3 regions of the Saccharobesus litoralis genome follow, and region 1 is predicted to be linked to each of the others. Evidence: predicted binding sites of a transcription regulator. Region 1 holds the regulator's gene; each other region holds the start of a gene.
What was found. Region 1 encodes NrdR, which represses ribonucleotide reductase genes. Its sites were predicted from a motif close to AAACACNANATNTNGTGTTT; they were not measured.

Region 1 (7,880 bases):
AGCTTGTTATTTTTCTCTTCACTGCTAAACCCTGCGTTCTCTTGAAAATTTTCCCTGAGCTCTTTAAAGGGCGTAAAAAAGGTATTCAAGTGAATAATCTTACTGTTGCTAAATTTGGTGGTACAAGTGTTGCGGATCACGCAGCCATGTCTCGTTGTGCCGATATTATCTGTGAAAATCAAGATATCCGTGTTGTTGCTGTGTCGGCTCAATCGGGTGTGACTAATATATTGGTGCGCCTGACTCAATCGGATGTTACCGCTGACGAAAGACAAACCTTAATTGATCAGATCCGTGATAAAGAATATGCGATCTTAAATGATCTTAATCAGCCTGAAAGTATCAAAGTTGCGTTAGAAAATTTATTAGCTGAGTTGACCTCTTTAGCTGAAAACCCTGAATTACCCACTTCTTTAAAATTAAAAGATGCTTTGTTGTCGTTTGGTGAGCAAATGTCTTCTTTAATGTTTGCTGAGCTATTACGTCAACGCGGTGTACATGCTGTTAATTTTGATATCCGTCAGGTAATGAAAACGGATGACAATTTTGCGCAAGCTGAACCTCAATTAGCGTTAATTAAACAGCAAGCCGAGACTTTATTGAAGCCAGAACTTAGTGGTTCAGTTGTTGTAACACAAGGCTTTATTGGCTCTAATGCTCAAGGGGAAACGACGACTTTAGGCCGCGGTGGTAGTGACTATAGTGCAGCATTAATCGCTGAAGCGCTAGAAGCTAGCGTATTACAAATTTGGACTGATGTAACAGGTATCTTCACTACGGATCCTCGTTTAACCAAAGCTGCTCGTCCAATCCCTGAAGTTACGTTTGATGAAGCCGCTGAAATGGCGACTTTTGGTGCTAAAATATTACATCCAGCCACGCTTATTCCAGCTATGCGTCGCGATATTCGTGTTTTTGTCGGTTCGAGTCGTGCACCTAAAGAAGGTGGTACTTGGGTTGTTAATAAAGCCGAAACCAAACCACCTTATCGTGCGATTGCCTTACGTAAAGACCAAATATTATTAACGGTTAAAAGCCCGCAAATGTTACATGCGACAGGCTTTTTAGCTAAGGTTTTCGGTATCCTTGCTGAACATAAAATCAGTGTGGACTTAGTCACTACATCAGAGATTTCAATTGCCTTAACCCTAGATAACCCGACAAACACCACAACGAGCGTATTAAGCGATACAGTATTAAGTGCATTAAAATCGTTTTGTGATGTTAAAGTTGAAGAAAATTTGTCGCTTGTTGCGGTTATTGGTAACCACCTTGAGTCTAGTCACAAATATGACAAAAAACCGACTGAAAACAAACTATGGAAAGCGTTAGACTCAGTTGACGTTCGTATGATTTGCCAAGGCGCCAGCCCACACAACTTATGCTTTTTGACGCCGACTGATAGTGCGCCAGCGGTAGTTGAAAGCTTACATGATGTGTTGTTTGATTAATTCAAACCATACCGTAAATAAGAACGCCGCTAAATAGCGGCGTTTTTGATCATCTTCTAGTATTTTCAAAACAAACTTAAATCAGTGTTAGCTTTGTTTTAAATAATCTAATACCACTTCATGGTGGTCTTTGGTTTTGAACTTATTAAAAACATGTTCAATTTTTCCATCTAGGCCAATTAAAAAGCTAATGCGATGGATACCGTCGTATTCCCTGCCCATAAACTTTTTAAGACCCCAAACGCCATAAGCGTCAGCAGTCGCGTGGTCTTCATCCGCTAATAAATCGAAGTTGAGTTCTTGTTTAGTGACAAAGTTACTAATTCGTTTAACTGGATCTGGGCTTAAGCCAAATACTTTAACATTAAGAGCATCTAGCTCGGTTTTACTGTCGCGCAAACCACAAGCTTGAACGGTGCACCCTGGCGTTGACGCTTTAGGATAGAAATAGACAACAACTTTATTCTTGCCAATATAATCAGCAAGATTGATGGTTTCATCGTTTTGATTTTTTAACGAGAACAAAGGCGCAACAGTGCCTGGTTGAATAGGATTCATGGTAACCTCTAAATAACTATAGTTCTATTTGACCTTCAATTTTCAGTTCATCTAACAAGGCCTGTAAGTCACTAGTGAATGCGTTGACGTCCCAATCTGATTTTGGTTTTCTGAATGTAATTTCAGTAACCGCTTGGCCGTCTTCGCCAGCATCTTCTGGTACGCCCTCACAGCGTAGATTGGCTAAGCTTAACCCTTGCGCTGCAAAAAATTGGGTGAATTTAGATAGAAGGCCTGTTTGGTCTTTGGTTTGATAAATTAACTTTCCACACTCTTGCTCTATTTGTTGTTTGCGGTGCCCACTGGTACGTTTAACAACACTCATAAGATCAATTCGAGCACATAAATTAATAAATGCACTTTCAAAGCGATTAATTTTTAAGTTAGAGCCTTCAACTAACATGACATAGGTAAATTCATTGCCCATGATTGCCATGCGACTGTATAAAATATTGAGGTCATTAGCAGCAGCTAATGAAGTAATTTCATTGACCATACCGCGACGGTTAGTGCCAATAGAGGTGACGACAAGTTGTTCAGACATGGGTGTTAAAGGTATCAAATTGCGTTTTTATATTAAGAGGGCGGCATTGTAACATAAAAATTATTAATTATGGCTTTGAATTCTTTGTTGATTCTTGTCTTTAATCATAATGGCAAGTACCATAGCGCGCTTGATTTAAAGAGGGTTTTTTACATGATTCGTGGAAGTATAGTTGCTTTAGTTACACCAATGACGTCAACAGGAGAAGTTGACTACTCGGCGTTAGAAGCCTTGGTGGAACATCATATTGCGGCTGGTACGCATGGCATAGTTGCTGTGGGTACAACAGGTGAGTCGGCTACGCTGCCTACTAATGAACATGTTGAAGTGGTTAAAGCGGTTGTTAAAACAGTCGCAGGGCGTGTAAAAGTCATTGCGGGTAATGGTGCTAATTCAACTGCAGAAGCCATTGAACTAACTAAAGCAATTGCCCCTTTGGGTGTTGACGCGTTTTTAAATGTGACACCTTATTATAATAAACCGTCACAAAAAGGTTTAATTGCCCATTTCGAAGCAATAGCAGATGCTAGCGACATACCACAAATTTTATATAATGTACCGGGTCGTACAGCAGTGGATATGTTGCCTGAAACCGTTGCGCATTTAGCAAAACACGACAAAATTATTGGTATAAAGGAAGCAACTGGTAGTATCCAGCGCTTAAAAGATATTCAAGCACTGGTTGACGGTGAATTTATTTTGTTGAGCGGTGACGATGAAACTGGCCTAGCGTTTTTAAAACAAGGCGGACATGGTGTGATTTCTGTAACCAATAATGTTGCTGCCAAACGCATGGCTGATATGTGTAATGCAGTGGCTGAAGGTGATGTTGAGACAGCAGAGCAAATTGATAGTGGATTGCGCGATGTGCACTCTGCGATGTTTGTTGAGTCTAACCCTGTACCGGTTAAATGGGCATTAAGCCGCATGGGATTAATTCCTGAATGTGTTTATCGTCTTCCTTTAGTTCAACCGGAACTAAATACGCAAAAAATAATCGAACAAGCATTATCAAAAGCAGAGCTTATATAATCTGGAGTTACTTTGAATAAAGTTATCGGCCTTTTTGCCGTTGCCACTATTATCGGTCTTTCCGCTTGTTCCACGGCTCCTCGTGTAGCAGAAGGCGATTTTGAATACACGAAAGTTAAGACTAATAAAGCACTACAAATTCCACAAGGTTTAGATAAACCTGAATTAGTCAACGATTACCCTTTACCTAAAACCGACGGCCTTGCCGGTACGGTGGGTAGCAAAGTTTCGGTATTTCCGCCTAGGCTACTAATGGCGTTAGCTGAGGGCAGCCGAGTTGACGAGGCTGATCCACACACCACAGTGTGGTTTGAACAAACTGAAGAAATCTCCCAGCTTGAAAAAAGCATTTGGTCGGCTCTGACTGGCTATTTTGACAAAATAGATGTTTCGCTACGCAAAGTAGATAAAGCCACAGGTTACGTTGAAACGGATTGGGTACCACATCAAATCGAAACAGGTTGGTGGTTATGGTCTGGTAAAATAACAGATGAAAGTCGTCGCTACTCTTTTACCGTGAATATGAAGCCACACGGTCGAACCGGTTCGGTCACTGTTAATTTATTAGAACGTCGTGCTGAAGGCTTTACGAGTAAAAAGTCATTACGCCAAGAGGACAATCGTGGCTTGGCAACCGATATGCTTAACAGCGTGATTGGTCATTATGATTATCAGTTCCGTTTAGCGGCTGAACAGCGTCGCACTCAATACGCACAAGGGGTTGAAGTCACTCAACGTACGTTACGTAATGGTGACGAGGTAATGGTTGTTAAAGCTAATTTCCCTCACACTTGGTTACGCGTGTTAGACGCAATGAACCAATTAGGCTTTGTTATTACAGACATCAATAAAATAGAGGGCCGTATTTATGGCCGTATTAATGAGCGTAGTGAAGGGTTTTGGAGCTCATTATTTGGTGATGAAAAGCAATCAGGCTTAGCGTTTGAATCAGGTGATTATGTTGTTGAATTATTACGCCGTGAAGATGAAACCGAGGTTTCGTTTAGCAATAATAATTTAGAGCCTGTTAGTAAAGATATTATTGACAAAGTTATCCCTGAGTTTGCCGCTATACTTGCAGAACCATTGGAATAATTTAATTAATGCGAGGCGTTAACACGCCTCGTTTGTGTTTATTTATTTGCTTGAAAATTTATCAAGTAAATGCTGATTTTTTTAAGGTAGATTGCAGTAGGCAGCCGTAGTGAAAACTTATACAATACGCGCCCAAACAAGTTACCCCAAGTTCAAATCTACTTTGCTATTCTATAGGAGAGCACATGTTAACTCGCAGCATGAATATCGCTGATTTCGATCCGGAATTATATCAATCAATTCAAGATGAAACTCGCCGTCAGGAAGAGCATATCGAATTGATTGCTTCTGAAAACTATTGTAGCCCACGCGTTTTAGAAGCACAGGGTTCACAATTAACAAACAAGTACGCAGAAGGTTATCCGGGTAAGCGTTACTATGGTGGCTGTGAGCATGTTGATGTAGCTGAAAGCTTAGCAATCGAGCGTGCCAAACAATTATTTGGTGCAACTTATGCAAACGTTCAGCCGCATTCTGGTTCGCAAGCTAACGCTGCTGTATTCCAAGCGTTACTTCAGCCGCACGATACTGTATTAGGTATGAGCTTGGCTCATGGTGGTCACTTAACTCACGGTGCGCATGTTAACTTTTCAGGTAAAACTTATAATGCAGTTCAGTATGGTTTAAACGAAGAAACTGGCGAGATTGATTACGAGCAAGTGGCTGCGTTAGCTAAAGAGCATAAGCCTGCTATGATTATCGCTGGTTTTTCAGCGTATTCAGGCATTGTTGACTGGGCTAAGTTCCGTGAAATTGCGGATGAAGTGGGTGCTTATTTAATGGTTGATATGGCGCACGTTGCTGGTCTTATCGCCGCTGGTGTTTACCCATCACCTATGCAATATGCTGATGTTGTAACTACAACTACTCATAAAACATTAGCCGGACCACGTGGTGGCTTAATTTTATCAGCTAAGTCTGATGAAACGATCGAGAAGAAATTAAACAGTGCGGTTTTCCCAGGTGGTCAAGGTGGTCCTTTATGTCATGTAATTGCCGCTAAAGCAGTTGCTTTTAAAGAAGCTTTGCAACCTGAGTTTAAAGCTTACCAAGAGCAAGTGGTGAAAAACTCAAAAGCTATGGTTGCTGTATTACAAGAGCGTGGCTATAAAGTTGTTTCTGGTAAAACAGATAATCACTTATTCTTAGTTGATTTAATCGACAAAGATATTACGGGTAAAGATGCTGACGCAGCACTTGGCAACGCTAACATTACTGTTAACAAAAACTCTGTACCTAATGATCCGCGTTCACCTTTCGTTACTTCTGGTTTACGTATCGGTACTCCTTCTATTACACGTCGTGGCTTTAAAGAAGCTGAAGCTAAAGAATTAGCTGGCTGGATCTGTGATGTTTTAGATGACATTGAAAACCAAGATGTTATTGAAACAGTAAAAGCTAAAGTATTAGACGTGTGTAGTCGTTTACCAGTTTATGCTTAATATTGCTTAGCTAGCTTTTTGAGTTAGTGATAAAGGTCGCATTTGCGGCCTTTTTTGATTTAAAAAACGATTGAGTAAGTCATGCATTGTCCGTTTTGTAACCAACAAGAAACCAAGGTCATAGATTCTCGCTTAGTGGCTGAAGGCCATCAAATTCGCCGTCGCCGTGCTTGTTTACAATGTAATGAGCGTTTTACAACGTTTGAAATGGCTGAATTAGTCATGCCGCGAGTGGTAAAAACGGATGACACGCATGAACCATTTAATGAAGACAAATTGCGCAGTGGTTTAATCAGGGCATTGGAAAAACGCCCAGTTAGCGTCGAGGAAACTGAGCAACTGATTAATCGGGTTAAATCTGAATTGCGAGCGACAGGCGAGCGACAGATTTCAAGCCAATTAATTGGTAATTTAGTCATGGAGCATTTACGTAAGCTGGATCAAGTGGCCTATGTTCGCTTTGCTTCTGTTTATCGCTCATTTGAAGATGTGGCTGAATTTGGCAAAACAATTGCGGGATTAAAAAGCTAACTATGTTGACTAAGGATGATTTTTATTGGATGGCTAAAGCCATTCAATTAGCCAAAAAAGGCTTGTATACCACGTCTCCCAATCCAAGAGTGGGTTGTGTCTTAGTCAAATCTGGGCAAGTGATAGGTGAGGGCTTTCATCTTAAAGCGGGTGAATTACATGCCGAGCGCAATGCAATAGCCGATGCAAATAATAAAGGCCATATCACTAAAGGTGCAACCGCTTATGTTACGTTGGAACCTTGCTCTCATCATGGTCGTACACCACCTTGTGCTGATGGTTTAATAGAAGCGGGAATACAAAGAGTGGTTGTCGGTATGGTTGATCCTAATCCGCAAGTCGATTCTAAAGGGGTCGCTAAATTACAAGCTGCTGGTATAGAAATCGACACTCTTTGTTTGGCACAAGACTGTGAGCAACTGAACCTTGGTTTTACTAAACGTATGCGAACCGGACTACCTTATGTCCGTCTTAAACTGGCTGCGAGTATTGATGGCCGAACGGCAATGGCAGATGGCGAAAGCAAATGGATCACAGGGCCGCAAGCGCGTGCTGATGTTCAGCATTATCGCGCACAAAGTTGTGCCATTATTTCAGGTTCGGGTACGGTCGAAGTGGATCAACCGGCATTAAATGTTCGAAAAAGTGAACTAACAAGTTACCCAACTGACGATGTCAGACAGCCTCTGCGGGTCATTATCGATAGTAAGAAAAAAGTAAGCGCGAGTAATCGATTCTTTTCACACAATAGCCCAACTTTGTTTGTGGGAATATCAGCTGAACGCCCCGAATTGCCAGACAATGTTACTTATCGTCAAGTCGCTAGCAAGCGCGTAAGAGGCGAAGATAAAGTGGATTTAACGGATGTACTGGCTTATTTAGCGACACAGGGAATTAATGACGTTTGGGTTGAAGCGGGAGCCCACATGGCAGGGGCATTTATTGAAGCCGATTTAGTCGATGAACTAATAATTTATCAAGCGCCGCTGCTGATGGGTGAACAGACGTTTGGCTTGGTTAATTTACCTGAGACCGATAGCTTAGCGCTCGCTCATCGGTGGTCGTATCAAAGCGTGACGCAAATTGGTGAAGATTTAAAACTTATTTTACATAAAAAAGGATAAAGCCTCTTATTATGTTTACTGGAATTATAGAAGCGGTTGGCCACATAATGGCGTTAAGTCCTGTGCAAAATGGCTATCAGGTTAAAGTGGCCGTCAATGGGTT
Region 2 (7,880 bases), 1.3 Mb from region 1:
ACATCAAGCCAATCTTTGTATTTAAGTTCACGACGTTTGCTACAAACACTTTCGCCTAAATAAATAATGTCAGCCGGGCTTTGCGCGGCTTGTTGATAAAAGTCTTCGATTGTTGTTTTTGGCCAATAATATTGAATGGCGCCAAGGGAATATTGCATAGGTTTTTCTCCATCTAATTATTGCCAATTTCTGTGATAAGCGCCCAGCGTGGTTTGGCTGCCTTCCGATAACTGGGCTAACTTGGTATTCCAGCTTTGCTCGACTTCAAAATCACTCGGGTTTTGCAAACAGGCGTCTATCGCTTGGCGCCATACTTGGGTGACTTGGGCAACATAAGCTGGGCTGCGTTGTCGCCCTTCGATTTTGACTGCGCTAATGCCGGTGTTAATTAGCTCCGGCAATAATTGCAAGGTGTTAAGACTGGTTGGTTCTTCAAGCGCATGGTAGGTATGGCTGCCAACATCGAACCTGCCTTTGCATAGGGTGGGGTAGCCAGCGTTTTCATCCGGCGCATAACGGTCGATCATCACGTCGTTAAGAAGAGATTCTAAATATCGCCCGTCTTCTTGCCATCTTACATATTTGGCGGGGGAACATGCACCAGCTGTATTGGGGCTTTCGCCAGTCATATAGCTAGATAAATAACAGCGTCCTTCTGCCATAATACACAAGCTGCCATAAGCAAAGACTTCAAGCTCCACCTTGGTTGTGCGCGCCAGCTGTTTTACTTGATGTATCGACAATACGCGCGGCAATACCGCGCGCTTAATACCAAAGTTATTTTGATAAAACTGAATACCTTGTGCTGTGGTTGCCGACGCTTGCACCGATAAGTGCAACTCGATATCAGGATAGCGATTGGCTGCATAATCTAACACACCTATGTCAGCTAGTATCAGCACATTGGCGCCGATATCGACGGCATGATCAACCGCGTATTGCCAGCGCTTAAACTGGCCTGGGTGAGCAAAAGTGTTAATGGCAATATGTAACAGTTTATTTTGCTGTTGGATTAATTGGGCGGCTTGGCCGATGGTTTTATTGTCAAAATTTAAGCCGGAAAAATGTCTGGCGTTGGTGTCGTCTTTTAAGCCGATATAGATAGCATCAGCACCCTGCTTTAAGGCTGATTTTACCGCTGGCAGGCTACCAGCGGGGCTCAATAATTGCATAATTGATCCACATCATGATGAAGGAATGAATCGCAGTATAAAAGCCTAGAAGCAGGGTTTCGTTGATTTAGATTAAAGGTGCGGGCTATTAGCTTCTTATACTGATTTACAAATTTTTAACCCATAAGACTCACATGACCCAATTATTTTCTCAGTTAAACCGTCTAGCACCCGCTAATGTTGTAGTACCTAAACTCCTCGCTTTTAGTCAGCAAATATTGCCACAACGTTTAATGGATAGCGTGTTGGCTGAGATGTTTAACCAAGTCTTTGCTGAACCATTAAACAATGGAGAGTTAAATTTTTTGCAAGGCAAATGGCTAGGCTTAAAAATGCTCGATATTCCATTGCATGTGCAGATCTCTGTTACACCATCAGCCAATAAGCGAAAAGATCAGAAAGCCAAGATCACCTGTCGGCGACCAGGTACGGCTAATGCTAGAGACAGTAAAGAGGCTGACGTCACCATTAGTGGTCAACATAAAGCCTTTGTCTTAATGGCAGCGCAACAGTGTGATCCCGATACCTTATTTTTTCGACGCCAATTGCAGATCACGGGTGATACAGATTTTGGCTTGGCTTTGAAAAACTTCTTAGATGCGTTTGATCGCGATGTGTTAGCCAAACCATTAAATCAATTTATCGACTTTTATGCTGAGCTGCATGTGTCGCAAGGGGTAAGTCATGTTTAATTACTTAACACCACAAGTGGTATTGCAAGAAGTGCCAGGTGAAGTGTCGTTATTGTTCACTATCACCGGCTGCGCACTAAAGTGCGAAGGTTGCCATAGCCCAGAGATCCACGACCCCAATTATGGTCAACCATTAACAGAAGCAGATTACATTAAATGGTTAGATAAGTACCAAGCCTTGATCAGTTGTGTGGTGTTTTTTGGCGGTGAGTGGCAAAGTGATCAACTCATTATTTGCTTGAGTATTGCTAAAAAGCGTGGGCTTAAGACGTGTTTGTATACAGGTAAAGATAAGTTGAGCAAACCTATATTGGCTCAATTAGATTATGTTAAATATGGACGGTGGCAGCCCAAATTGGGAGGCCTAGACAAAGCCACCACTAACCAAAGGTTTGTTAACGTACACACGGGAGAGCTGCTCAATGCCAAGTTTCAAACACACTAGGCAGTAAACACAATTTCTTTGATTTAAACCAACAAAAATAGGCTTGTAAAGTATTTATAAAAACGGCTTGATTTGCGTCAATTGAGATCTCTTCTCAACTGGAATTAATACTATATGTGGTGCTTAATACTGCTCCAAGACACAAGATATAGTGTCACCGGTTGCTCGACGAATTACTTAATTGCAGATAGGAACAAGAATAAAATGCAGCACTTATCCGATAGCCTAGTTCAACATAAAGTCCAATTTATAGATAACTATATTCATGCCAGTAACGCCGCCGATGGCTCGAAATATGATGCCAATGCCAACGTCAGTTGTAAGAACTTAGCGACGTTAGAAAATGAGTTAAACAAGGACATTAATATAGCGGTTAATCGCCAGTTATTAACCGCAAAAATTCGCGAACTTTTCGGTGACGAGCTAGCCCAGCAGTACTTGGCGGACTTAGATTCTCATCTGTTATATTGCCATGATGAAAGTTCATTAAAACCGTATTGCGTAAGCCTAACCTTGTATCCTTTGTTATTAGATGGCCTAGTTAAACTTGGTGGTGAATCTAAAGCGCCTCAACATCTGGAATCATTTTGTGGGGCTTTTATCAATCTAGTGTTTGCGGTTAGCGCCCAGTTTGCTGGTGCAGTCGCGACGGTTGAGTTTTTGTGCTACTTCGATTATTTCGCCCGCAAAGACTATGGTGACGATTACTTAACAACCCATAAAACTACCATTGAAGCGCATTTACAGCATGTGGTGTATAGCTTAAATCAACCAGCGGCGGCACGCGGTTATCAATCTGTATTTTGGAATATCAGTATTTTCTCGCGAGAGTTTGGTCAAGCCATGTTCGAGAACTTTGTGTTTCCTGAGGCCGCGACATCTGATGATCCACAGTTACATCAACCAAACTGGGATAGCATAGATCGCTTACAGTGCTTCTTTATGAACTGGTTTAACGAAGAACGCAATAAAGCATTATTGACCTATCCTGTAGTCACTGCGGCTATGCTTACTAATGATGGTGAGCCGTCTGATCTCGATTTCGCCAATTTCTGCGCTCAACAAAACGCTAACGGCAATAGCTTCTTTGTGTATATGTCGGATAACCCAGATTCATTAGCTTCCTGCTGCCGCTTACGTAATGAAATTAATGACAATACCTTCTCTTATACCTTGGGTGCTGGTGGAGTCGCGACGGGTTCGATTAATGTCATGACCCTAAATATTAATCGTTTAGTGCAAGAGGGCGGAGACTTACAAAAACAAGTCGACAATATTCATAAGTACCAAGTGGCTTATCGCAAAATTTTAGAAGACTATCAAGACAATGGCTTAATGCCAGTATATGACGCAGGTTTTATTCATCTCGATAAGCAGTTTTTGACCATAGGCATCAACGGCATGGTCGAAGCGGCAGAGTCGCAAGGGCTAAGAGCCGGTAACAATCCAGACTATGTTGAGTTTGTTACCAACCAACTTAAAGTGATCTTTGATGCCAACCGCGCAGCGAGTAAAGAATGGGGCTATAAGTTTAATACCGAGTTTGTACCGGCCGAAAACCTTGGAGTCAAAAACGCTAAATGGGATCGACAACAAGGTTTAGAAGTAACCCGCGATTGCTATAACTCGTACTTTTATGCGGTCGAAGATAACGACGTAAACCTACTCGATAAGTTTATTTTGCATGGTAAAGCGTTAAATCAATTTTTAGATGGCGGCTCGGCGCTACACTTAAATTTGGAAGAATATCCAGATCAAGAACAATACCTAAAGTTGTATAGAATTGCTGCGAAAACCGGCTGCAACTATTGGACAACCAACGTCAAGATCACCTTATGTAATGACTGTGGCTATATTGATAAACATACCCGTCATAGCTGCCAGCAATGCGGCTCAACCAAGATAGACTGGGCGACGCGTATTATTGGCTACTTGAAAAAAGTATCCAGCTTTAGCTCACCACGCCAAACCGAACACGGCTTACGTCATTATCATAAACAACCGAGAAAAGTGGCTTAGGTAAAGAGCATTTTTTCAGTAGGAAGGTAATAAAGACCTTCACCCTGAGCGTAGTTCGTCGAGCTCACCATAAACCAAGGCAGTCGAAGGGAAAGAGTTGTTTTATAACACTTTCCCTTCGACTGTTGCTTGACCAAGACCAGTGTTGTAATCGCCAAAAAATAAATAGGTAAACCCAATGATCGCAATTCAATTAAACGGTCAATCCCAACAAGTAACCAAGCCTGATCTTGCAGCTTTGATTGCACAATTGCCCAATAACAAGGGCTTAGCCGTCGCGGTTAACTTTGAAGTGATCCCGCAAAATATGTGGCCCGAATTTACCTTACAAGCCGGCGATAAAGTCGACGTATTTCAAGCGATTGCGGGAGGTTAAGCCAAATTATGCTACTTAAAATAGGCGATGTTGAATTTAACTCGCGTTTATTAATGGGTACTGGCAAATTTGCAAGCACAGAGCTAATGCGTTTGGCCATTAGGGCGTCCGAAACCGAAATGGCGACATTGGCGCTAAAACGGGTAGATGTTGGGCGAGTTGGTATTGATCCAGTGACTAACGGCCAAGATGATATTTTAACCTCACTGCAAGATACAGGTGTGCGTTTACTGCCAAATACCTCTGGCGCAACCAATGCTAAAGAAGCTATTTATGCTGCGCATTTGGCACATGAGGCCTTTGGTACCCGCTGGGTAAAATTAGAGATCCATCCCGATCCGCGCTATTTAATGCCAGATCCGCTTGAAACCTTAAAAGCCGCACAAGTCCTATGCGAGCAAGGTTTTACCGTACTGCCCTATGTTCATGCTGATCCGGTATTGTGTAAGCAATTGGAAGAAGCCGGTTGCGCGGTAGTTATGCCGCTAGCCGCACCGATTGGCTCTAATCAAGGTCTGCAAACCGCAGCATTTTTACGCATTATTATTGAGCAAGCTAATGTCCCAGTCATAGTCGATGCCGGACTCGGCACGCCATCGCATGCTGCACAAGCAATGGAAATGGGCGCCGATGCCATATTGGTCAATACCGCTATTTCGGTCGCACATGATCCTGTCGCCATGGCTAAAGCATTTGCCTATGCCGTACGAGCCGGACGCTTAGCCTATCAAGCCGGCATGGCTAATAAAACATTTGAAGCCCAAGCAAGTAGTCCGCTAACTGAGTTTTTGCAGGCACAAGAACAAGCAATAATGTAGGCGCTTTAAACGAACCTCGATCTGCAATTTTGATTAGTTGAAACAAGGCTAGCTATTTTTATAGGTTCGACGCTCGCGTCGTATTTTAAGGTTTTGACGAAGCAGCAGCTTCGACCTACAAGGGATTCAATTGATCATATCTTTATTGAAAAGGTTATAGCTTTGCTATTCGAATAATAAATCCTTTTCCATAAATACAATAATAAAGCGAGCTAACGCGTGGCAGAATCTTTTTACCAAACCAGTCAATTAATTAACTGGCAACAACTCAATCAGCAAATCCTTGCGACCAAAAAAGCTGATATTGAATCGATCATTGTGCAAGCCAAATCTGGTTTGGGTTTATCGCTTGATCAATTCGCAGCACTTATCTCACCCGCTGCCCAAGCTTATTTGCCGCAAATGGCCCAAGTTAGCCAGCAATTAACCCAACAACGATTTGGCAAAACTATCCAGTTGTATATTCCTTTATACCTATCTAACTGGTGCAGCAATGTTTGTACCTATTGCGGCTTTTCTGCCAATAATAAAGTTAGGCGTAATGCCTTAACGCCGGAGCAAATTTTAGCTGAAGCCAAAGCCATTCTTGCCAAGGGATACCAGCATATATTGTTAGTAACGGGCGAAATGCTTAAAAAGGTCGATACTGATTATTTGTGTGCCGCAGTAAAGCAGCTAAGGCCCTTGTTTAAACATATTAGCTTGGAAGTACAGCCGATGTCGGTTGCCGATTATCAGCGTTTAAAACAAGCCGGGGTCGATGCTGTATTGGTGTATCAAGAAACTTACGATCCCAATACATACCAAAACTACCACTTAAAAGGCCAAAAGGCCGATTATCAACATAGGTTAAAAACCGCTGAAAGGTTAGGCCAAGCCGGAATGGATAAAATTGGTTTAGGTATATTACTTGGCTTAAGGGATTGGCGAGCCGATAGTTTGGTACTTGCTCAGCACCTTGCGTACTTGCAAAAACACTACTGGCGCAGCCGCTATTCGCTATCCTTTCCACGTTTAAGACCAGCATTAGGTGAAATCTCGATTCAAAATAAGGTAAGCGAACGCGACTTATTACAGCTGGTTTGCGCCTTACGATTGATGTTCCCACAAGTCGAGCTATCCCTCTCTACTCGCGAGCGCGCCGCATTTCGCGATCTACTGATCCCACTCGGAATCACCACAATGTCAGCCGAATCCAGCACCCAACCCGGTGGCTACGCCGAACAATCCGCACAAGAGTTAAGCCAGTTTGATATTGATGATAACCGCAATACTCCTGCTATCTGCGAGGCTATTGCCCAACAAGGTTATCAAGCCGTGATGCAAGATTGGCAGGCGGAGTATAATCGCTAATGATCTTGGTAGGGTGCTGTGAGTTCCACGAACCGCACCTCTTAAAACTTGTGTTTAAAGGGGGATAATGTTTTACGTTTACTGTAATGTGGTATCACCAGTCATTACAATTGGAGCGAATATTACTTTGGATGTTGCTCCTCATCCTTATGTTAAAATAGGTGCGGGTACAGTTGCAATTACAAACTATGGTGCAACGCAGTGCTTTTGTGATGCTTCTGACGCTTCGACAGTAAGTGGTGCATTAGCTATTCGTTATCCACAATTTGGTGTGGTTGATTCAGCAGTTAACGCCAGTGAATTAATTATAAACTTAACTTCAGAAGATTAGTTTAATGTTGTCAAGTCATAAAAAGTTTAGCAAGCCTATTTATACGTTAATATTTTGGCTTTCTATCGGGTTTACTGTTTCATTGTTTCTTCTTGTAATATTTTTTCACCATTTAGGAATGATAAATGATCAACAAAAGTTGCTATATTTTGCAATAATTATTGCGCAGAACTTTCTTTTGGAGTTGATATTCGCTTTGATAGTAAAAGAAGTTTCCAGCCTTGAAGGTGTCATTAAAAAATCAGAAAACGCTATCTACTTTAATTTGAGGTTATGTATCTCTGTATTAGGTGTTTTGGTCGGAGTATTTTTAGCGTTAAATAGGATATAGCTGTACGAGATGATTATAAGTCAACACCACCTGTTTATGGTGAAACCATTGTCGTCAACAACTAAAAATGTGAAGCCCAAATTCAACGAACCACACCATTTTTCTTGTTAAAAAAGCGGTGTGGTATTTCATTCCAAACTTTACGCCAATATCCCTTTCACCACATGGCCATGGACATCGGTTAATCTAAAGCGGCGGCCTTGGTATTTAAAGGTTAGGCGCTCGTGATCAATACCCATTAAATGCATTATAGTGGCTTGTAAGTCGTGCACATGCACGGGATCTTTGGTGATGTTGTAGGCGAAATCATCGGTTTCACCATAGCTGATACCCGGCTTAACGC
Region 3 (7,880 bases), 1.5 Mb from region 1:
GGATAACTACAGCAGGGTAGAAATTCGCCTTTGCGTATAAAGGCTAAAGGTTCTTTGTGATAGCGGATCTCGCCATCAACGAGCTTTGTACGACAAGCGCCACAAAACCCATCGCGGCAATGGTAATGCACATCTAACTTTTGTTGCTCAATATACTCAAGCAAGTTTTGGCAGTTAGTATTTTTATAGTCTTCCGTGACGATAGTGAATTCTATTTCTTCAGACATGCGTTAAACAAATTATTGCGTGTTAACGCATTAACAATAGTTTTTGAATGTTAAAGCTCGAAGTCATCAAAGTCATTAGCGTCAAATTCACTGTCGATTTGACCCACTAAGTAGGAGCTGATTTCGGCTTCCTGTGGTGCAACTTGCACATTATCACTAACTAACCAAGCGTTAATCCAAGGAATTGGATTTTGGTTGGTGTCAAATATACTAGGTAAGCCAACACTCAACATACGGCTATTGGTGATATATTCTACATATTGGCAAAGAATATCTTCATTTAGGCCTATCATAGAGCCGTCTTTAAACAAGTAGGCTGCCCATTCTTTTTCTTGCTCGGCCGCTTTTCTGAATAACTCAATGGCTTGTTCACGACATTCTTCGGCGATTTCTGCCATTTCAGGATCATCTTCACCTGATGCCATAATATTTAACATGTGCTGCGTGCCGGTTAAATGCAGGGCTTCATCACGGGCGATAAGCTTGATAATTTTTGCGTTACCTTCCATAACTTCGCGCTCGGCAAAAGCAAAGCTACATGCAAAACTGACATAGAAACGGATTGCTTCTAACACATTTACAGCAACAATACACAGATAAGTAAGCTTTTTCATTTCACGTACGGAAACGGTTAATTGCTTGCCGTTAATGCTATGTGTGCCTTCACCTTGAGTATAATAAACTTGGCACATTTCAATTAACTGGTCGTAATAAATTGAGATGTCGTTAGCGCGCTTAATGATATGTTCGTTAACCACGATATCATCGAACACAACGCTAGGATCATTCACTATGTTACGAATAATGTGCGTGTATGAACGGCTGTGTATGGTTTCACTAAACGCCCAAGTTTCGATCCAGGTCTCTAACTCAGGTAATGAGACTATAGGTAACAAAGCGACATTGGGTGAACGGCCTTGAATACTATCGAGCAGTGTTTGATATTTTAAGTTGCTGGTAAAAATATGCTGTTCATGCGGTGTTAAACGCTGAAAATCAAGGCGATCTTTACTGACATCAACTTCTTCCGGTCGCCAGAAAAAGCTCAACTGTTTTTCGATAAGGCGCTCAAAAATAGGATGCTTTTGCTTATCGTAACGGGCAACGTTAACAAGGTTGCCGAAAAACATAGGTTCGTTAAGGTAGTCTGTGTTGGCCTGGTTAAAAGTTGTATAGCTCATATGGCTCTGTCTTTACATGCAATAAAAGTTGATAGATTAAAGGCATTAAGGGCGGTAAAAACCGCCCTTTAATTTTTGGTCAATTACCTAGTAGAGGTGCTTTATATCTTACAAGCGCCGCCTGCGCAATCATCTTCTTTAAGATCTTTTTGCGAGTCTTCGGCTCCATCACGGGTATTATGATAATAAAGTGTCTTAACACCTAGCTTATAAGCTAGCAACAGATCAGCAAGCAATTGCTTCATTGGTACTTTACTGTTCTCAAAGCGAGCTGGATCATAATTGGTATTGGCAGAAATAGTTTGGTCGATAAACTTCTGCATAATACCAACTAGGGTTAAATAGCCTTTGTTGTTAGGGATGTTCCATAACAATTCATAGTTAAAACGTAAACGCTCAAATTCAGGAACAACCTGCTTAAGAATACCGTCTTTACTGGCTTTAACACTAATAAAGCCACGAGGAGGTTCGATACCATTGGTTGCATTTGAGATCTGTGAAGATGTCTCAGAAGGCATTAGTGCTGATAAGGTTGAGTTGCGAAGACCATGGGTGGTAATGGACTCGCGTAGAGCTTCCCAATCTAAATGCAATGGCTCCGAACAGACTGAATCTAAGTCTTTTTTATAGGTATCAATCGGCAGGATACCTTTTGAGTACGTGGTTTCATTAAACTTAGGACAAGCGCCAAACTCTTGTGCTAACTCGTTTGATGCTTTCAATAGGTAGTATTGGATTGCCTCAAACGTTTTGTGAGTTAAGCCATTGGCTGACCCGTCGGAATAACGTACACCATGCTTAGCTAAATAATAAGCAAAGTTAATAACCCCAACACCTAAAGTACGACGGCTTAGGCTCGAATTTTGTGCCGCAGGAATAGGGTAATCTTGATAACTGAGTAGGCTATCTAAAGCTCTTACGACTAAATTACTTAACTCTTCTAATTCAGATAAGTCTTCAATTGCACCTAGGTTAAATGCCGATAAAGTACAAAGTGCAATTTCACCATTAGGATCGTCAACTTGCTCAAGTGGTTTAGTTGGTAAGGCAATTTCTAAACACAGGTTGCTTTGACGAACCGGTGCCACGGCAGGGTCAAATGGACTGTGTGTATTACAGTGGTCGACATTTTGTAAATAAATACGGCCAGTAGATGCACGTTCTTGAGCAAACATACCAAATAAGTCAGTCGCTTTTACGCGGCGCTTGCGAATGCTTTCGTCTTGCTCGTACTTAACGTATAGCTCTTCAAATTTGTTTTGATCAGCGAAGAAAGCATCATATAAACCAGGCACATCAGATGGGCTGAATAGAGTAATGTATTCACTTTTAATTAAGCGTTGATACATTAATTTATTGAATTGCACACCGTAATCTAAATGACGAACTCGGTTTTCTTCAACGCCACGGTTATTTTTAAGTACTAATAAGGCTTCGACTTCTAAGTGCCAAATTGGGTAAAACAAGGTGGCAGCACCACCGCGAACACCACCTTGTGAGCAGCTTTTAACCGCAGTTTGGAAATACTTGTAAAAAGGAATACAACCTGTGTGATAGGCTTCACCACCGCGGATAACACTACCTTCGGCACGAATACGTCCAGCGTTAACTCCAATACCAGCCCGCTGGCTAACATATTTAACGATTGAGCTAGCTGTCGCATTAATAGAATCTAAGCTATCACCACATTCAATCAATACACATGAACTGAATTGACGTGTTGGTGTACGAACGCCAGCCATAATAGGTGTTGGTAATGAAATTTTGAAAGTTGAGATAGCGTCGTAAAAACGTTTTACGTAATCCATACGAGTATCTGCTGGGTATTTACTGAATAAACAAGCAGATACTAAGATGTATAAAAACTGAGGGCTTTCGAAAATTTCACCAGATACGCGGTTTTGTACCAGGTATTTCCCTTCTAACTGCTTAACCGCAGCATAAGAGAAATTAAGATCACGGTTATGATCCATGTAGTCATTTAATTCTTCAATCTCTTCTTTGCTGTAGTCTTCAAGAATATGTTTGTCATAGCGTTCAGATTCGGTTAACGCTTGCACATGATCATATAAATGAGGTGGCTCGAATTGACCAAAGGCTCTTTTTCGTAGGTGAAATATTGCTAATCGAGCAGCCAAATATTGATAATTAGGCGTCTCTTCTGAAATCAAGTCGGCGGCAGATTTGATTAGCGTTTCATGAATAGTTGAAGTGTCAATGTCGTCAAAAAATTGGATCTGCGATTTCATTTCGACTTGAGAAACAGAAACATTGTCTAAGTCCTTTGCAGCCCAGGTAATAACACGATGGATTTTTTCTAAGTCTAATGACTCTTTTAATCCATTCCTTTTTTTAACGAACAGTTGCTCACTCATAATCGCGCCTAAATTTAGTGTTTTGATTTCTTTATTATTAGATACATCTTGTGAGACGACTGAGATCAAATATTTTTGCCTCTCGTCAAACTGTCATACACAAGATATAGGGTTAATCGGTTTGGAAGACCACAAGATAATGAGGTTTTGGTGATTTAGCAAGTGCTGCTCTGCTCGCATTTTGAGCGTATATAAGTGGCCTTTTTTTATGTAAGTACCTACTTACTTTTTATCTCGTAAAATGCTGAATGAAATCGCTTTGCAAATAAAAAATATTTTTTTGTTTTAGCTAAATTTTTTATTATCGAATTTAGCATTTAATTATGGTGAATCGGAATAAGCTTTTGGCTTGAAAAATGCGAGTCCATATACCACCTGACCTGCGGGCATTTACCTTAGATTCTTTATGGTCTTTGCCAATTCAAACGGGCTGTCTAAATGATAATCGGCTTGCCAGCAATTTGTCGGTAATGTGTCCTTGGTGTAACCCCACTCTGCGACAAAAGTCAGCATATTGGCATTATTCCCAGCTTCAATATCTCGTAACGCATCGCCTATATACCAACATTGACTTGGATCCACTTGCATTTGTTCGGCTGCCAACAATAAAGGTGCGGGGTGAGGTTTTCGCTCGGGTAAAGTATCGCCAGAAACAATAGCTTGGCAGTTTTTAAACAAGGGAAACTGAATTGCAAGTTGATCAGTCAAGTAACCGGGTTTGTTGGTAACGATACCCCATGGAATATTTTGCTCGTCAAGGGCTAACAAGGTTTGTTTGACACCGTCAAATGCAATAGTGGCTTGGTTAATTGCAGATTCATAGTAATCTAAGAATTTTTGCCTAAGTTCTGTTGAAATCAATTTGTCGTAATCTTCACCTAAACCTATACGCAACATGCCATAAGAACCATGGGAAGCAGAGTCACGGTATTCATCATAGGATTTTTCTGGGTAATTTAATTCTCTTAACACGGCATTTAACGCATTGCCTAAGTCACGAGCGGTATCGAGTAAAGTACCGTCTAAATCGAATAATACGGCCTGAGGTTTAGTGATTATATTCATAGTTATACTGGCTTCGTGGCATGAAGAATGTAGTTGACAGCTAAATCGTCGTTGAGTGATGCATCTTTGGTGAGCGGGTTGTAATGTAATCCCTTAACGACTCTGACTTTTAGACCTTGACGCTCGATCATGGCAATTAAATCAGCAGGGCGTATAAATTTGCTATGTTCGTGAGTCCCTTTAGGGACCAAATTTAAAATATGTTCTGCTGCCACTATACCTAATAAAAATGAGCGTATCGTTTTATTGAGTGTTGAACAAAATAAATCACCGCCTGGCTTGAGCATTTGACAGGCAGATCGTATGACTGACTCTGGCTCAGGTACGTGTTCCAGCATTTCCATACAAGTCACAACGTCAAATTTATTCGAATTTTGCTCAGCAAATGGCTCAGCATAGGTATTGAAGTAATCTATGTTGAGTTGTTCGGCTTTGGCTTGCAGTTTTGCGACGCCGATCGCTTGGCTAGCCGCATCAATACCTGTGACTTTAGCGCCTTGTTTAGCAAGCTCTGTTGTTAATATCCCACCACCACAGCCAATATCTAAAACAGTACGGCCAAAGATGCCATTAGTGTAGTGTTGAATAAAGTTGACTCGGCAGGGATTAATATTGTGCAAAGGGGCAAATTCTTGCTCTTTATCCCACCAGTTATGCGCAATTTCATCGAATTTCGCGACTTCTTGATGATCCACGTTGGCTGGGGTTGTAGTTGATTGTTTTACTTCCATATCGACCATGGTTGCTGGTTAATGACCTTAATTTGCGAGCCATTTTTGAAGTGTTACGTTAAGTCGCATTATACGGAGAATGTTTGTTGCCGCAATCTTATCGTCGATAGTTATAGTCAAAGCGATCAGGTTTTAGGGGCAGCTTCCGCATCCTGCTCACGCTAAGTACTTACATCCATGTAAGCAAAGCCGTCAAGCTTTGAATCCCCATGAGCATATGCTCTATTATGTGATTGGGGTTGCCTAAAGGGATTTAGGTAGTAGGACGACGCAGGAGCCAAAGTCGAGAGTAAGCGCAGACAATGAACCATAAGACCTGAGCGAGAAGACTATATCTATGCGATAACGGCACTGTTCTTGTGAATAGATGTGTGGATGGATGATTTATCGCGTCGATTTACAAATATTTTACATGGTAAGCTGGCACAAGTGTGGTAGAATCTGCGCGCTAATTTTTACGCTTTGGTAAGTGACCAAGCGTTATACAAGAAAAATCAAGTAAAACAACTATTTAGGGATTTGTCTGGTTTATGAGTGATTTGGCCAAAGAAATACTTCCTGTCAATATTGAAGACGAACTGAAAACGTCTTATCTCGATTATGCTATGAGTGTAATTGTTGGACGTGCATTACCGGATGTTCGTGACGGCCTTAAGCCTGTTCATCGTCGCGTATTGTTTGCTATGAATGAGCTGAAAAATGACTGGAACAAACCTTATAAAAAGTCGGCACGTGTTGTCGGTGATGTCATAGGTAAATACCATCCACACGGTGATAGTGCAGTGTATGACACTATTGTGCGTATGGCTCAGCCATTTTCTTTGCGTTATATGCTGGTTGATGGCCAAGGTAACTTTGGTTCAGTAGATGGTGATTCTGCTGCTGCAATGCGTTATACCGAAGTGCGTATGGCTAAAATCGCGCATTCATTGTTAGCGGACTTGGAAAAACAAACTGTTGATTTTGTGCCTAACTATGACGACAGCGAAAAAATTCCTGAAGTTTTACCGACGCGAGTACCTAATCTATTAGTTAATGGTTCATCGGGTATTGCAGTTGGTATGGCGACCAACATTCCACCTCATAATTTAAATGAAGTGGTTAATGGCTGTTTAGCCATGATAGAAAATCCAGATATTACGATTGAGCAATTAATTGACTACATTCCTGGTCCTGATTTTCCAACGGCTGCGATTATCAGCGGACGTAAAGGAATAGAGGAAGCGTATCGTACGGGGCGCGGTAAAATTTATTTACGTGCTCGAGCTGAAGTGGAGTTAGCTGATAATGGTAAAGAAACCATCATCGTTACTGAGATCCCATATCAAGTTAACAAAGCGCGTTTAATTGAAAAAATTGCTGAATTAGTTAAAGAAAAACGTATCGAAGGCGTAGGTGCATTACGCGATGAGTCTGATAAAGATGGTATGCGTATTGTTATCGAAGTTAAGCGCGGTGAATCTGGTGAAGTTCTGCTAAATAAGCTTTACTCATTAACCCAAATGCAAGTGGTGTTTGGTATGAATATGGTGGCATTGGACAATGGTCAGCCAAAATTATTCAACCTGCGCGACATGATACATGCATTTATCAATCATAGACGTGAAGTTGTTACTCGCCGTACTATATTTGAATTACGCAAAGCTCGCGAACGCGCTCATATTCTTGAAGGTTTAGCCATAGCGCTAGCCAATATCGATCCTATTATCGAATTAATTAAAGCATCTCCTAGCCCTTCTGAAGCCAAACAAGGCTTAATTTCAAAAGCTTGGGATTTAGGTGATGTATCAGGCATGCTTGAGCGTGCTGGTACTGATGCGGCTCGCCCTGAGTGGTTAGAACCTGAATACGGTATTCGTGATGGTAAGTACTACCTTACCGAGCAACAAGCGCAAGCTATTCTTGAATTGCGTTTGCATAAGCTGACAGGCTTAGAACACGAAAAAATTCTTGACGAATATAAAGCGTTATTAGACGAAATAGCTGAGTTATTACATATTTTGGCCAGCGCTGTGCGGTTGATGGAAGTTATTCGTGATGAGTTAATTGCCATTAAAGAAGAGTTTGGTGACGAGCGTCGTACTGAAATTTCAGCCTCTTCTCACGATATTAGTTTAGAAGACTTGATTGCCGAAGAAGATGTTGTGGTTACCCTTTCACATGAGGGTTATGCTAAATATCAGCCATTAACTGAATATGAAGCGCAGCGTCGTGGTGGTAAAGGTAAAGCGGCAACCAAGATGAAAGAAGAAGATTTCATTGAAAAACTACTGGTTGCCAACACCCACGATACGATCCTTT

Region 2: the regulator NrdR is predicted to act here: its motif matches at 2,447-2,466, upstream of nrdD (anaerobic ribonucleoside-triphosphate reductase).
Region 3: the regulator NrdR is predicted to act here: its motif matches at 3,879-3,898, upstream of nrdA (class 1a ribonucleoside-diphosphate reductase subunit alpha).

Annotation. Positions count from the first base shown of each region.
Region 1 covers NZ_CP026604.1:68,090-75,969, forward strand. The annotation lists gene lysC (lysine-sensitive aspartokinase 3) at 90-1,451, shown strand; gene bcp (thioredoxin-dependent thiol peroxidase) at 1,539-2,009, opposite strand; gene C2869_RS00275 (glycine cleavage system protein R) at 2,026-2,553, opposite strand; gene dapA (4-hydroxy-tetrahydrodipicolinate synthase) at 2,707-3,585, shown strand; gene bamC (outer membrane protein assembly factor BamC) at 3,598-4,680, shown strand; gene glyA (serine hydroxymethyltransferase) at 4,866-6,122, shown strand; gene nrdR (transcriptional regulator NrdR) at 6,204-6,653, shown strand; gene ribD (bifunctional diaminohydroxyphosphoribosylaminopyrimidine deaminase/5-amino-6-(5-phosphoribosylamino)uracil reductase RibD) at 6,656-7,777, shown strand; gene C2869_RS00305 (riboflavin synthase) at 7,789-7,880, shown strand, end outside.
Region 2 covers NZ_CP026604.1:1,334,500-1,342,379, reverse strand. The annotation lists gene C2869_RS04695 (U32 family peptidase) at 1-158, opposite strand, end outside; gene ubiU (ubiquinone anaerobic biosynthesis protein UbiU) at 177-1,172, opposite strand; gene ubiT (ubiquinone anaerobic biosynthesis accessory factor UbiT) at 1,307-1,864, shown strand; gene nrdG (anaerobic ribonucleoside-triphosphate reductase activating protein) at 1,857-2,309, shown strand; gene nrdD (anaerobic ribonucleoside-triphosphate reductase) at 2,514-4,328, shown strand; gene thiS (sulfur carrier protein ThiS) at 4,507-4,704, shown strand; gene C2869_RS04665 (thiazole synthase) at 4,713-5,522, shown strand; gene thiH (2-iminoacetate synthase ThiH) at 5,742-6,875, shown strand; gene C2869_RS04655 (hypothetical protein) at 6,943-7,206, shown strand; gene C2869_RS04645 (DUF1501 domain-containing protein) at 7,678-7,880, opposite strand, start outside.
Region 3 covers NZ_CP026604.1:1,593,285-1,601,164, forward strand. The annotation lists gene yfaE (class I ribonucleotide reductase maintenance protein YfaE) at 1-227, opposite strand, end outside; gene nrdB (class Ia ribonucleoside-diphosphate reductase subunit beta) at 278-1,408, opposite strand; gene nrdA (class 1a ribonucleoside-diphosphate reductase subunit alpha) at 1,510-3,783, opposite strand; gene C2869_RS05600 (HAD family hydrolase) at 4,174-4,848, opposite strand; gene ubiG (bifunctional 2-polyprenyl-6-hydroxyphenol methylase/3-demethylubiquinol 3-O-methyltransferase UbiG) at 4,851-5,579, opposite strand; gene gyrA (DNA topoisomerase (ATP-hydrolyzing) subunit A) at 6,110-7,880, shown strand, end outside.